One region of the Shewanella sp. KJ2020 genome, then DNA from elsewhere that is predicted to be linked to it. Evidence: predicted binding sites of a transcription regulator. Region 1 holds the regulator's gene; each other region holds the start of a gene.
The links. Region 1 encodes sigma-54, which starts transcription at its own class of promoters, with help from an activator protein. Its sites were predicted from a motif close to GTTGGCACGNNNNTNGNNT; they were not measured.
Positions count from the first base shown of each region.

Region 1 (4,298 bases):
ATTCCTTATCGACACTGCCGAGCAAAATCTGCCTGACCTGATCGCTTAACTCATAGATATTCAAGTTCGATGTATCTATGTAGTGATCCATTTGCTGCGATAGGGGTTCGAGCAGTTTGCCTTCAAGCTTAATGGCTTCTTGCAGTGAAACACGGCTCTTAGATAAAGGATGTAAGCGGCGGGTCTCGCTATAGCGTTTAAGCAGTATCTTATCGCTAGAATTGAGGAAGAAGCTGGTTAGCTCCGTGCCCTCGGGAAGATTGGCAAGCTGTTTAACCAGCACTTTATCTTGCTCAGGCAGGTTACGCACGTCGACACTGATGGCGACGAGATCGTTACTGCCCTTGAGCTGTTCAAGCAGGCTGCCAATCAAAGGCAAGGGGAGATTATCAACACAATAGTAGCCGAGATCTTCAAGCACTCTTAGTGCGACAGATTTGCCTGAGCCCGAGCGCCCTGACACTATGACCAGTTTCATCCAGTGATTACCTGATAGAGTTCCGTTTCATCATGCGTCTTGCGCAATTGTTTCAATACTTGTTTGTCGCTGAGCTTTTCGGCCATACAGGACAAAGTGCTTAAATGCTGCTGACATTGATCCGCAGGTACGAGCAATGCAAATAAAATATCGACAGGTTGCTTATCGATAGCATCGAAGGCTATCGGCTCCTCACATTTTACGAGTATCGCAATGGGTTGTGTTATATCGGTTAATCGACCATGTGGAATGGCGATACCGTTACCTATACCTGTGCTCCCCATCTTTTCGCGCGCCACAAGGCTTTCGAATATCTCTTGAGATGAGAGGGTAGGGTACTGGGCAGCGGCTAAGTCACTGATGAGTTCCAGTACCTTTTTCTTACTGCCCGGAGTGGCGCAGGTAGTGCACTCCGGCCGCAGTATGGTACAAAGTTCCATGGTTAGTGTTTTGTTAACTTCTCTTTGTGTTTAATAACCTGACGGTCAAGTTTGTCTATCAGGACGTCTATGGCAGCATACATGTCTGCATGCTCTGAAGTTGCAAAAACTTCACCACCGGTGAGGTTAATTCTCGCTTCGGCAATTTGTTGCATTTTCTCAACATTGAGCACAACGTGCACATTATTGATCTGTTCGAAATGACGTTCAAGTTTTGAAAACTTTTCCTCTACATATGCCCGTAACGATTCAGTAATCTCTATATGGTGTCCACTTAGGTTTATTTGCATAGAAACGTCCTCCGATATCCACTGTAGGCTATAAACTTTTACGCTGATTAGAAGGGGGAATAAGCATAGCTTCTCGATACTTCGCAATGGTTCTGCGGGCTACGTTTATCCCCTGTTCTGCCAGAAGTTGTGCCATCTTGCTGTCGCTTAATGGTTTTTTCTGGTTTTCCGCGGCAACCAGTTTCTTGATGAAGGCCCTGATTGCGGTGGATGAGCACTCGCCGCCATCGTCAGTCCCGACATGGCTTGAGAAGAAGTATTTTAGTTCAAAAAGTCCCTTAGGGGTATGCATGTATTTTTGGGTGGTCACCCGAGAAATGGTGGACTCATGCATTTCAACGGCTTCGGCAATATCATTGAGTACCATTGGCTTCATCGCTTCTTCACCGTATTCGAAGAAACCTTGCTGATATTGGACGATACAGTTCGCCACCTTGAGCAGGGTCTCGTTACGGCTCTCTAAGCTCTTGATAAACCATTTAGCCTCTTGCAGATGGCCGCGGATAAACTGGCTATCGGCTTGGCTCTTAGTGCTGCGTGCCATAGCTGCATATTGCTGATTGACATTGATTTTTGGCATGCAGTCTGGGTTTAGCTCCACCACCCAACGGCCATTTTTCTTTGATACTGACACATCGGGGATGACATATTCTTCATCCACTGGGGTGATCAATAAACCCGGACGAGGGTTGAGCGTCTGGATCAGGGCAATGCCGTCCCTTAATTCATCTTCTTTGAGTCTTGTCTTACGCATTAACAGTCTAAAATCACGGGCGGCGATCAGATCTAAATGATCTCTGATCAACATGCGGGCATTTTCGAGATGCGGTGTATCGGGCGAAAAATGGGATAGCTGGATAAGCAGACATTCGCTTAAATCCCTCGCGGCCACGCCAACGGGGTCGAAGTGTTGAATGCGTTTAAGCACGGCCTCTACTTCATCTAGTTCAATTTCTGGATTGCCCATGGCTTCGAGAATATCTTCGGTGCTTTGGGTGAGATAACCTTGATCGTCGATGGCATCAATAATGGCGGTGGCGATCGCTAAATCGGTTTCAGAAAAGGGCGTGAGGTTCTTTTGCCATTCTAAATGTTCGTATAGGCCTTCGCTGGTTTCACCTTGGAAGGGCATATCGTCTTCACGACTGCCACCTGGACCCGAGTTCGGTGAAGCGGTAAAGACTTCATCCCAAGTGGTATCCATGGGGAGTTCGTCCGGCATAGATTCTTTAGTCAAAGATTCCGCCGTGTCGACCGTGGAGCTATCCTGTTCGGGCGGCAGAGTGCTGGACTCGCTGAAATCGGTATCGGCTAGGGTCTGGTTGCGTTCGCTAGGTGCGTCAAATTGTTCCTCTTCCAGCTCGAGAAGGGGATTAGAGTCTAAGGCTTGCTGGATCTCTTGCTGCAGTTCTAATGACGACAGTTGCAACAGACGAATGGCCTGCTGTAATTGTGGCGTCATAGTTAACTGTTGACCCAGTTTGAGCTGGAGTGACGCTTTCATGTTACCGCTGATCCCTAGGTTATTATTTTAGAATGAGGTCGCTTGTTATCATTATGAAGGGAGCCGGATGATGTTAAATTTAATGGTCATTGGCTCCATTTCAGTAACTATAGCCTGAATTGTTCACCTAAGTACACAGCCCTAACTTGCTGATTGTCTAAGATCTCTGCGGGTGTGCCTTCGGCGATCAGGTTTCCGTGACTCACGATATAGGCATGTTCACATACATCTAATGTTTCGCGCACATTGTGGTCGGTGATCAAGACACCCAGCCCACGGCTCTTAAGTTGCTCGATAATTTTTTTAATATCGATAACTGAAATAGGGTCTACGCCGGCAAAGGGTTCATCGAGCAAAATAAACTTAGGGTTGGCGGCTAATGCGCGGGCAATTTCGACGCGGCGACGTTCGCCGCCCGATAAGGACATGCCCTGGCTATCGCGAATATGGGTGATATGGAACTCTTCGAGCAAGTGTTCCAATTCTTCCTCGCGCTGCTCAGCTTTTAGCTCTTTACGGGTTTGCAGTACCGCCATGATATTGTCGTGCACTGTGAGTTTACGAAAGATGCTGGCTTCCTGTGGCAGGTAACCAATCCCTTTACGGGCACGCAGGTGCATTGGGTCGGCGGTTAAATCGTCATCGTCGATAAAGATATGGCCCTTATCGCTTTTAACTAGCCCGACAACCATGTAGAAAGTGGTTGTTTTGCCGGCACCATTCGGGCCGAGTAGGCCAACGACCTGACCCGTTTTGACCGTTAGGCTGACATCCTTAACGACTTGGCGGCTCTTATAGCTCTTCGCCAGATTTTGTGCTCTTAGGGTGATCTGGGTCATTTAGAATCCTGCTGTTTCTTCACAGGTTTATCCGCCGGGGTTTCTGGCTTGGCATCATCTTGATAGCTTTCGGGCTGGATGATAGTGATCACTCGATCATTGCCGCTGCCCGTGCTTTCGGCGATCAGTTTTTGCTGGGTGATGTTGTAACGGATGAGATTTCCCGTCACTTGGCTACCCGCTTGATCTAGGGAAGCAGAACCCGTCAGCGTTAGGGTGCGAGTCGCCATTTCGTAGCGAATTTCTTTCGCGCTGGCGGAGGCGGGGCGACCATCGTCTAAAATTTGGGTATAAGTTGCAGGATTACCCGTAGCCACCAAAATTTTACTGTTTTCACCCTCTGCCGAAAATGCGCGCAGCTGTTGTGCATTGATTTTAATCGAGCCTTGGGTGACCTCTACCGGGCCAAAGAAGATGATTTGGTTGTTTTTAATATCCGCGGTTTGGCTCACAGCCTTGATTTTCACTTCCTGCTTTAGATCATCCACTTTTGCGAAGGCGCCCATGCTGATTATTAGCATTAGGCTGGCAAGTAATACGTTATTTTGCTTCATAGGTTCCTACTACCTGACTGGTCAATTGCACTTCCTGCGCGTTTAGGTCGGCATAAAGGCCTTGCCCTTGAATGTGAAAATCTTTCCCTGTGACATAAATGATACGGTCCGAGGTCATTATCATAGTATTGAGATCGAGTTCCAGAAAACTGGTGGACAGGGTCTGTATCGGCTCCTGCGAGTTAATGGCATC
Region 1 is NZ_JAKUKD010000014.1:14,175-18,472, reverse strand. Features, by position in the region: gene rapZ (RNase adapter RapZ) at 1-478, opposite strand, end outside; gene ptsN (PTS IIA-like nitrogen regulatory protein PtsN) at 475-918, opposite strand; gene hpf (ribosome hibernation promoting factor) at 921-1,208, opposite strand; gene MJO46_RS08755 (RNA polymerase factor sigma-54) at 1,237-2,712, opposite strand; gene lptB (LPS export ABC transporter ATP-binding protein) at 2,820-3,551, opposite strand; gene lptA (lipopolysaccharide transport periplasmic protein LptA) at 3,548-4,105, opposite strand; gene lptC (LPS export ABC transporter periplasmic protein LptC) at 4,092-4,298, opposite strand, start outside.

Region 2 (4,298 bases), on a different contig from region 1:
TTGCAATTTCAGACTCTCCAATGAGCGAGATCAGTAAGGTCGATTTGGTACTCGATCAACTGGTAATGACCGATGAGCATAACAAAGTACATACCTATAAAATGGGGTTGCATAGATTTAACCTGCTCGATTATCAGGGTATGACAAGTCGTAGAGTGATTAGCGACTTACAATTACCCGCAGGTCATTACCACGATGTGCACTTTACTTTAGTCAATGGTGATGAGGCGGATGGTTGTGCGATTGAAAATGGCCATGGACGATTGCCATTAATGGTTGAAGACGGCCACCTTCCGCTGCATGATTTTGTTCTCAATGAGCACGACAATTTGTCTCTTACCATGGAGATAGATCTGTATCGATCAATGCACTTTAGCGATAACCAATTCCAGCTTAATCATAGTGGGATCTACTCGGTCGATGATCGATATATGGGTCACCTGAATGGCGAAATGGACTCACAATGGATAGCCGACTGCGAAATAACTCACGCAGCTAACGCGCCAGTTAGTGGTCAGTTTTATCATATGGCTTATCTTTACCCAAGCAATGCCACCAACATTGAGCAGATGGCAGATATACGCCCTGATAAAACCGATGGAAAATTCTCACCAGTTGCCGTTTCTCCAATCCACCAAGACCGGAATGGCGACTGGTCCTTTGCTATAGGGCATTTACCTGTGGGTGACTATCGTGTCGGTTATACCTGCCTAGGTCATTTGGATGATCCCGCTCAAGACGATATTAATCAGAGTCAATTTAGCCTATTTAAGGATGCTGGTTTAGTGACCATAAAGGAAGGAGGACAAGCAACGACTCATCGATGTGGTAATGGACATGATGGTCGAGGTTAGGTAAAAACTATCTTTAGTTCAGTGTCTTAGTGTGACTACTGATGAAACAAAAGGGTAGTGAGGCACTGGGGAAACGATGACAATAAAGATGCACAAAGTATAAAAAAGCCCCGATCATTCGGGGCTTGATTATTTACAGGTAAAGATTACAGGCTGTAGTACATTTCAAACTCAAGTGGGTGAGTTGTACGTGCTACGCGCTCAGCTTCTGCTGTTTTCAGTACGATATAAGATTGGATGAAATCTTCACTGAATACACCGCCACGGGTTAAGAACTCGTGGTCAGCTTGCAGATGTTCAAGGGCGTTTTCTAATGAAGTAGCCACTTGTGGGATTTCAGCCGCTTCTTCTGGAGGCAGATCGTACAAGTCTTTGTCCATCGCTTCGCCTGGGTGGATCTTGTTTTGGATACCGTCAAGACCGGCCATCAGCAGCGCTGCAAAACCTAAATATGGGTTTGCATGTGGATCAGGGAAACGTGCTTCGATACGGCGGCCTTTAGGGCTTGGTACCACTGGAATACGGATTGATGCAGAGCGGTTACGGGCAGAGTAGGCCAACATAACAGGTGCTTCAAAATGTGGCACTAAACGCTTGTAAGAGTTAGTGCTTGGGTTAGTGAAAGCATTCAGTGCGCGAGCGTGCTTGATGATACCACCAATATAGTACAGTGCGGTTTCACTCAGGCCTGCGTATTTGTCACCTGCGAACAGGTTAACGCCATCTTTAGATAAAGATTGGTGAACGTGCATACCGCTACCGTTGTCACCAACGATTGGCTTAGGCATGAAAGTCGCTGTCTTGCCGTAGGCGTGAGCCATGTTGTGCACTACATACTTCAGAATTTGGATTTCGTCCGCTTTCTTAGTTAGCGTGTTAAAACGGGTAGCGATTTCGTTTTGACCCGCTGTCGCCACTTCATGGTGATGCGCTTCAACCACTTGGCCCATTTCTTCGAGCACTAAACACATAGCACTACGTAGGTCCTGTGATGAGTCAACTGGCGCAACGGGGAAGTAACCGCCTTTCACGAATGGACGGTGACCTGTGTTGCCGCCTTCGTAGCTAGTGGCAGAGTTCCAAGCCGCTTCTTTAGCGTCGATCTTAACGAAACAACCTGACATGTCAGTACCGAAACGGACATCGTCAAACAGAAAGAATTCGGGTTCTGGGCCAATCAATACTGTGTCAGCGATACCGGTAGAGCGTAGGTATTCTTCCGCTTTTTTAGCGATAGAACGTGGGTCACGGTCGTAACCTGTCATTGTGCCTGGCTCGAGAATGTCACAGCGGATCAGTGCAGTGGTTTCTTCGGTGAATGGGTCCAATACAAAGGTGGTTGGATCTGGCATCAGCACCATGTCTGATTCGTTAATGCCTTTCCAGCCAGCGATTGAAGAGCCGTCAAACATTTTGCCGTCTTCGAAGAAATCAGCATCTACCTGATGAGAAGGAATAGATACGTGCTGCTCTTTACCTTTAGTGTCGGTAAAACGTAAATCAACAAACTTAACTTCTAATTCTTCAAGTTGCTTTAAAACTGATTCAACTGACATTCTCAAGTCTCCGGTAGGGTAAAGGGATGCCCCTCTTATAATCTTTTAGCCCAAGTGCATTTTCCTGAGCCAAACTTACGAGCTATAAAGCGATATCTATGCCAACAATTTAACGTATTGATAATTAATGGATATAAACTTCATGGCATTCAATTGATGTTATGTTCGCACTTATATGGTGCATTTATCTGTTGCATTTTGGTGCATCAATCCATTTTGGTGCGCACTGCAATCTGAGCATCAATTCTTTGCGTGCCGATTGTATTGGATAACCTTGTAGTTAGCGTCACCACATGGCATCAAATTGACCCGTTAGCGGCCGTCGGCCTAGATAAAGCACAATGAATCTAACATATAAGGAACGCCCTTGAGTGGTTAATTTTTATCTTTTAGGAAAAAGTGTATGGCGCTAATATTGTCATAAAACAGTGCGAATTTAAGGTGCTATGGTCACGGATCCTGACATAGCTATCCCGTTTGAGTTTGGTGATTGAATCGCAAGGGGTGACTTATTGGTGCGTCAAGGTAAATTGTTTTATAAGTGTTCAAAAATAATCCTGTGCGCCAAGGCCGCTCTGGAGTAGAATGGCACGCTTTTTTATGGCGACTCAACGTAGATTGCTATAACGAATATTGTAATATCCCTATTTTTGTTTGATGGTAAGAGGTTTATCCGTGCTAGAGAATTTACGTAACATCGCCATTATTGCACACGTTGACCATGGCAAAACGACCCTGGTAGACAAGTTGCTGTCGCAATCAGGAACCCTTGCAACCCGGGGAGAAGCTACTGAGCGGGTGATGGACTCCAACGATCTTGAGAAGGAACGTGGGATCACGATTCTGGCAAAGAATACTGCCATCAAGTGGAACGATTACCGTATCAACATCGTTGATACCCCAGGCCACGCCGACTTCGGTGGTGAGGTTGAGCGTGTTCTATCTATGGTTGACTCAGTATTATTGCTGGTTGATGCCGTTGATGGTCCAATGCCACAGACTCGCTTCGTAACCAAAAAAGCGTTTGCCCAAGGCCTAAAGCCAATTGTTGTTATTAACAAGATTGACCGTCCAGGTGCACGCCCTGATTGGGTTATCGACCAAGTATTCGACCTGTTCGACAACTTAGGTGCGACCGACGAGCAATTAGATTTCCCAATCGTTTACGCCTCTGCGTTAAACGGTTTTGCAACCTTAGATCCAGATGTCGTCAGCGAAGATATGACGCCACTGTTCCAAACTATCGTTGAAAAAGTTTCTTTCCCAGATGCTGATGCCGATGGCGCATTCCAGATGCAAATTTCTCAACTCGATTACAACTCCTATGTAGGTGTTATCGGTGTGGGTCGTATCAACCGTGGCAGCATCAAAACTAACCAACAAGTGACTATCATCGGTGCCGATGGTAAGACGCGTAACGGTAAAATGGGCCAAGTATTAGGTTACATGGGCTTAGAGCGTACCGAAGTTGAAGTTGCTAATGCAGGCGATATCGTTGCGATTACAGGTTTAGGTGAGCTTAAGATTTCTGACACTGTGTGTGCAGCTGGTAGTGTTGAAGCCATGCCGCCCCTGTCAGTTGATGAGCCTACACTGACCATGACTTTCCAAGTCAACACTTCACCTTTCGCGGGTAAAGAAGGTAAGTATGTGACTTCACGTAACATTCTTGAGCGCCTGCAACAAGAATTAGTCCACAACGTGGCACTGCGTGTTGAAGAAACTGACAGCCCAGATCGCTTCCGCGTATCAGGCCGTGGTGAATTGCATTTATCAATTTTGATTGAAAACATGCGTCGCGAAGGTTACGAATTAGCGGTTTCTCGTCCAGAAGTTATTCTGAAAACCATCGATGGCGAACTGTGTGAGCCATTCGAAACATTAACTG
Region 2 is NZ_JAKUKD010000018.1:44,991-49,288, reverse strand. Features, by position in the region: gene MJO46_RS11230 (DUF4382 domain-containing protein) at 1-854, shown strand, start outside; gene glnA (glutamate--ammonia ligase) at 1,001-2,410, opposite strand; gene typA (translational GTPase TypA) at 3,086-4,298, shown strand, end outside.
Region 2: a site for sigma-54 is predicted at 2,498-2,516, ahead of glnA (glutamate--ammonia ligase). Genes of this name have one in related genera too.

Region 3 (4,298 bases), on a different contig from region 1:
TCTGCAAAAAATTACCTGCTGAATCAACCATATAATTATTTTTATCGACTTTGAAAGCACCGGCACGAGTAAACTGGTGATCCAATGTACCGATCTCAGACGCTGTCACGAAAAAACCGCCTCCTTTGATCGCCAAATCTAAGGAGTTATTGGTCAACTGCAGACTACCTTGATGGAATTGCTGCGCGACTTGGCTCGTCGCCACACCGCCACCGACAGCCGTCTTTGAGTTGGAAAAAATCGAATTAGCGTAAACATCCGCAAATTCAGCGCGTGACTCCTTAAAGCCAATGGTATTCGCGTTGGCAATGTTGTTCGCCGTAGTGTTTAAATCTTTCTGCGCGGCGGAAATGCCACTCAATGCAATGTTAAACGACATAATTCACCTCTACATTTGACTCAATTCAATTGCGGACGACTAACGCCCAATTCAAATTCTGACGATTTTAAGTTTCAGACACGGCTAACACATCAGACAACTTGATCCCCATACCGCCCCTCAGGTTTAAAATCGCCCCTGTGCTAGCGGTACCAAGGGAAACACTGGTCACATGGGCGTATGTCGAAACCGCTAAATCCTGTGATTCTCCGTCGACTAAGCCACTGGCTTTAATCGAGTAATTCCCCGCCGCGACAGGCTGACCATTTTTATCTAATCCATCCCAATTCACCGCCACGTTACCGCCTTCACTGCCATCCACAGTAAAGGTGCTAACAACCTGCCCTTTTTCATCCTCAACGCGGACGTTGATCACCGGAATTTTATCGGGAGTACTGATCACACCTTTCAACGTTGGGCTCTCAGCTGAAATATTGCCAGTATCCGTTGGGATCAGTACTTTACGTCCCACAAGTCCTGAGGCCTGCAAAGCTTGGCTAGATGTCATCACACTGTTTAAATTGACAATTTCATCATTTAATTTCGAAATACCGTCCACAGTGGAGAAAGAGGCCATTTGCGCAATCATCTGGTCATTGTCTACGGGCTTGAAAGGATCCTGCATAGACAATTGCTGACTGAGTAACGAGAAGAAATCATCTTGGCTTAATTGCTGGCTTTTCGCCTCTGGGACAATCGATTCTTTAGGTAAACGAATGCCATCCAAAAATGGATTACCCGTTGAACTGGTCGTCGTATTTGGCGTCACAGTATTCGACTGACTCTTAGTTTGAGTCGTCGGCGCTTGGTTAAGTTGGTTAATGAGGCTCACAGCTTACCTCCTAAAAAACGCATATTATTTACCCATCCCAAGTGTTTGTTGCAGCATGGATTTTGCTGCTTCAGCGACTTGAACATTCATTTGATATGAGCGCGAAGCAGATATCATATCTGCCATTTCTTCCATGACATTCACATTCGGCTTATAAATAAAGCCATCGGCATCCGCCATTGGGTGATCCGGCGAATACTCTTTTAATAGGGGTTTATCACTCTCAACAATGCCTTTTACCGCAACACCTTGGGAGGATTGTTGTTGGCTTTGCGCTTTGGCCATTTCCGCTTCAAAAATGGGATGACGGGAACGGTAGGTTTTATCGACGCTGCTCGAGACGGCATCGGCGTTCGCGATATTACTCGCCGTGGTATTCAGTCGGACCGATTGTGCCGACATACCAGAGCCTGCGACATCAAAAATGCTAAATAAACTCATGATTAATCCCCTCTCAGCGCCTTTTTCATGCCGCTAAATTTGCTGTCTAGAAAACCCAATGACATTTGATATTCGAGGGCATTTTGCATAAATGCCGACTGCTCTTGCTGAATATCCACAGTATTGCCATCACCGGTATCGGGTTGATTAGGAACACGAAACTTAACATACTGCCCGGTCAATTCAGCGAGGCCAAAGTGCTGCTCGCTCGGTGTAATTTCTAGGCTATTTCGCTGCTGCTGTTGGCTACGGGCGACTTGCATTGCCGCAGAAAAATCGACATCGCGGGCTTTATAATGTGGCGTATCAGCATTTGCGATATTACTTGAAATCACTTCGGCACGTTCTGCACGTATACCTAAAGTGAATTGATGCACACCCAGTGCCTTGTCAAAGTTGATCGCCATAAAATTGCCTCCATCGTGTCACTCATGGAAACAAAGCAATTCATGTGCCAAAAGAACAAAAATCAAGGGGAATGGTGATAATGGTGAACTGCGGCATAAAAAATTACCGACAAATGTCGGTAATTTTTTAATTAAATTGATAGGTTAGGTTTTCTTCTGATAATAAATTCCCGGATTACAGCGGACCATATCAAATTCGTCCGTTAATCCAGCAATCGACTCCGAAGCCCCCAAGAAGAGGATCCCTTTAGGGTTTAAAGCGGCAGCAAATTGCCGCAAAATTTTTGCTTTTGCCTCTGGCGCAAAGTAGATCAGCACATTGCGGCAAAAAATAATGTCAAACTTGCCCAGTAAGGTATAGCTTTCAAGTAAGTTATGGGCCCTGAAATTAACTAAACGCTTAACATTGTCTTTGAGCTTCATATTGCCAGAGGGCAAGGGATCAAAAAACTGCCGCTTACGTTCCTCTGATAATCCACGGGCTAAGGCGAGACTATCATATTCCGCATTCTTACAACGCTCGAGCATAGAAGGAGATAAATCGGTTGCTTGAATTGTAGCGCCGCCGGCAAGTGCCCCTGGTTTTTTTTGCTGGTATTCCAAAATCGTCATAGCCAACGAATAAGGTTCTTGTCCAGATGAGCAAGCTGCGGACCAGATTTTTAGCGGGCGACCTAAACGACTGTATTCGGGCAACAACACATTATTGAGCAATTCGAAAGGATAACGGTCACGAAACCATAGGGTTTCGTTGGTTGTCATTGCATCTATGACCTCAGCCCTCAATGCGCGCTCCGTTGGCTTCATTGAATGCTTCACCACATCAGACAAAGAGGGAAGATTATATTTTCCCATCAAAGGAGCAAGACGACTGCGCACTAGGTATTGCTTATTTTCACCCAGTACAATGCCGCTGTGTTGTTCTAGGAACAACCTAAATTGATTATATTCAGCCTCAGCGAGTGATTTATTTGGCACATTCACGTCCTAGATCCTATAGCAAGCACCAAAATCAGTGCAAAACCATCATGTTATAAGGGCTAGATTATAGCGTAAAGCTCAACTACACACTAACCCATACTCAATCACTTACAAACTTAGGTGTTTGTTCACTGCCGCAGCTAACTCATCGGGGTTAAATTTTGCAATAAAGTCATTGGCACCCACTTTCTGCACCATTGCTTGGTTGAACACCCCACTTAAAGAGGTATGTAGCACCACTTTAATATTTTTGAGCTTAGGATCGTCTCGAATTTCGGCGGTTAAGGTGTAACCGTCCATTTCGGGCATTTCAATATCTGAAATAATCAGCGGGATCTCATCCGCCACATTATTCATTTCACTGGCGATGGCTTTTAACTTGTCCAAAGCTTCGCGGCCATCTTTTGCCGTATCGATTTGTAGATTCAATGACTCCAGCGAACGGATAATTTGCTTACGGGCAACAGCCGAATCATCGATAACCATAATGTGATAGTGTTGTGTTCTATCTAAGGTTAACTGCTCGTTCAATTCCTCACTGATCGCCGTTTTGACTGGCGAAATTTCATCTAATATCTTTTCTACATCAAGGATTTCAACAAGTTCGCCCTCTATCTCAGTCACTGCGGTTAGATAAGAGTAACGACCCGCACCTTGGGGCGGCGGCATGATGGCCTCCCAGTTCATGTTGATGATGCGCTCAACCGAACTGACCAAAAAACCCTGAACACTGCGGTTATATTCCGAAATAATAATAAAACAATTTTCCGTATTGGCGAGTGGACGGCCACCGGTGGCAGCACTCAAATCGATCACTGAAATGGTGGTTCCACGGATGTGAGCGACGCCTTTAACATAGGGGTTAAGTTTAGGCAAAGCGGTCAGTGGCGGGCACTGCAAGACTTCTTTCACCTTAAACACGTTAATTCCGAACCGTTGACGGCCATTCAACTTAAATAACAAAAGTTCTAAACGGTTTTGACCAACGAGCTGGGTTCGTTTATTGACTGAATCAAGAATACTCGACATAACTCTGCCTTGTTGCTCTGTTTATGTACGTCCCTAAGACTCGTTTGAGTATAGGCATATTAATTGCTTACATCTTATTATCGATAAATACGGTCGAACCTGAGTCAAACTTCTGACACCGATCCCTAGGTTAAACAGGTATCATCAGCTTCGAACTTGGTAAAAGTATAGGTGCATTCTGGCGTTACAAGCTAGTCTCTTCATTATGAAAGTAAATTTAGTCTGTTTT
Region 3 is NZ_JAKUKD010000032.1:146,170-150,467, reverse strand. Features, by position in the region: gene flgE (flagellar hook protein FlgE) at 1-379, opposite strand, end outside; gene flgD (flagellar hook assembly protein FlgD) at 447-1,211, opposite strand; gene flgC (flagellar basal body rod protein FlgC) at 1,236-1,652, opposite strand; gene flgB (flagellar basal body rod protein FlgB) at 1,655-2,059, opposite strand; gene MJO46_RS18580 (protein-glutamate O-methyltransferase CheR) at 2,204-3,043, opposite strand; gene MJO46_RS18575 (chemotaxis protein CheV) at 3,149-4,069, opposite strand; gene flgA (flagellar basal body P-ring formation chaperone FlgA) at 4,275-4,298, shown strand, end outside.
Region 3: a site for sigma-54 is predicted at 2,093-2,111, ahead of flgB (flagellar basal body rod protein FlgB). Genes of this name have one in related genera too.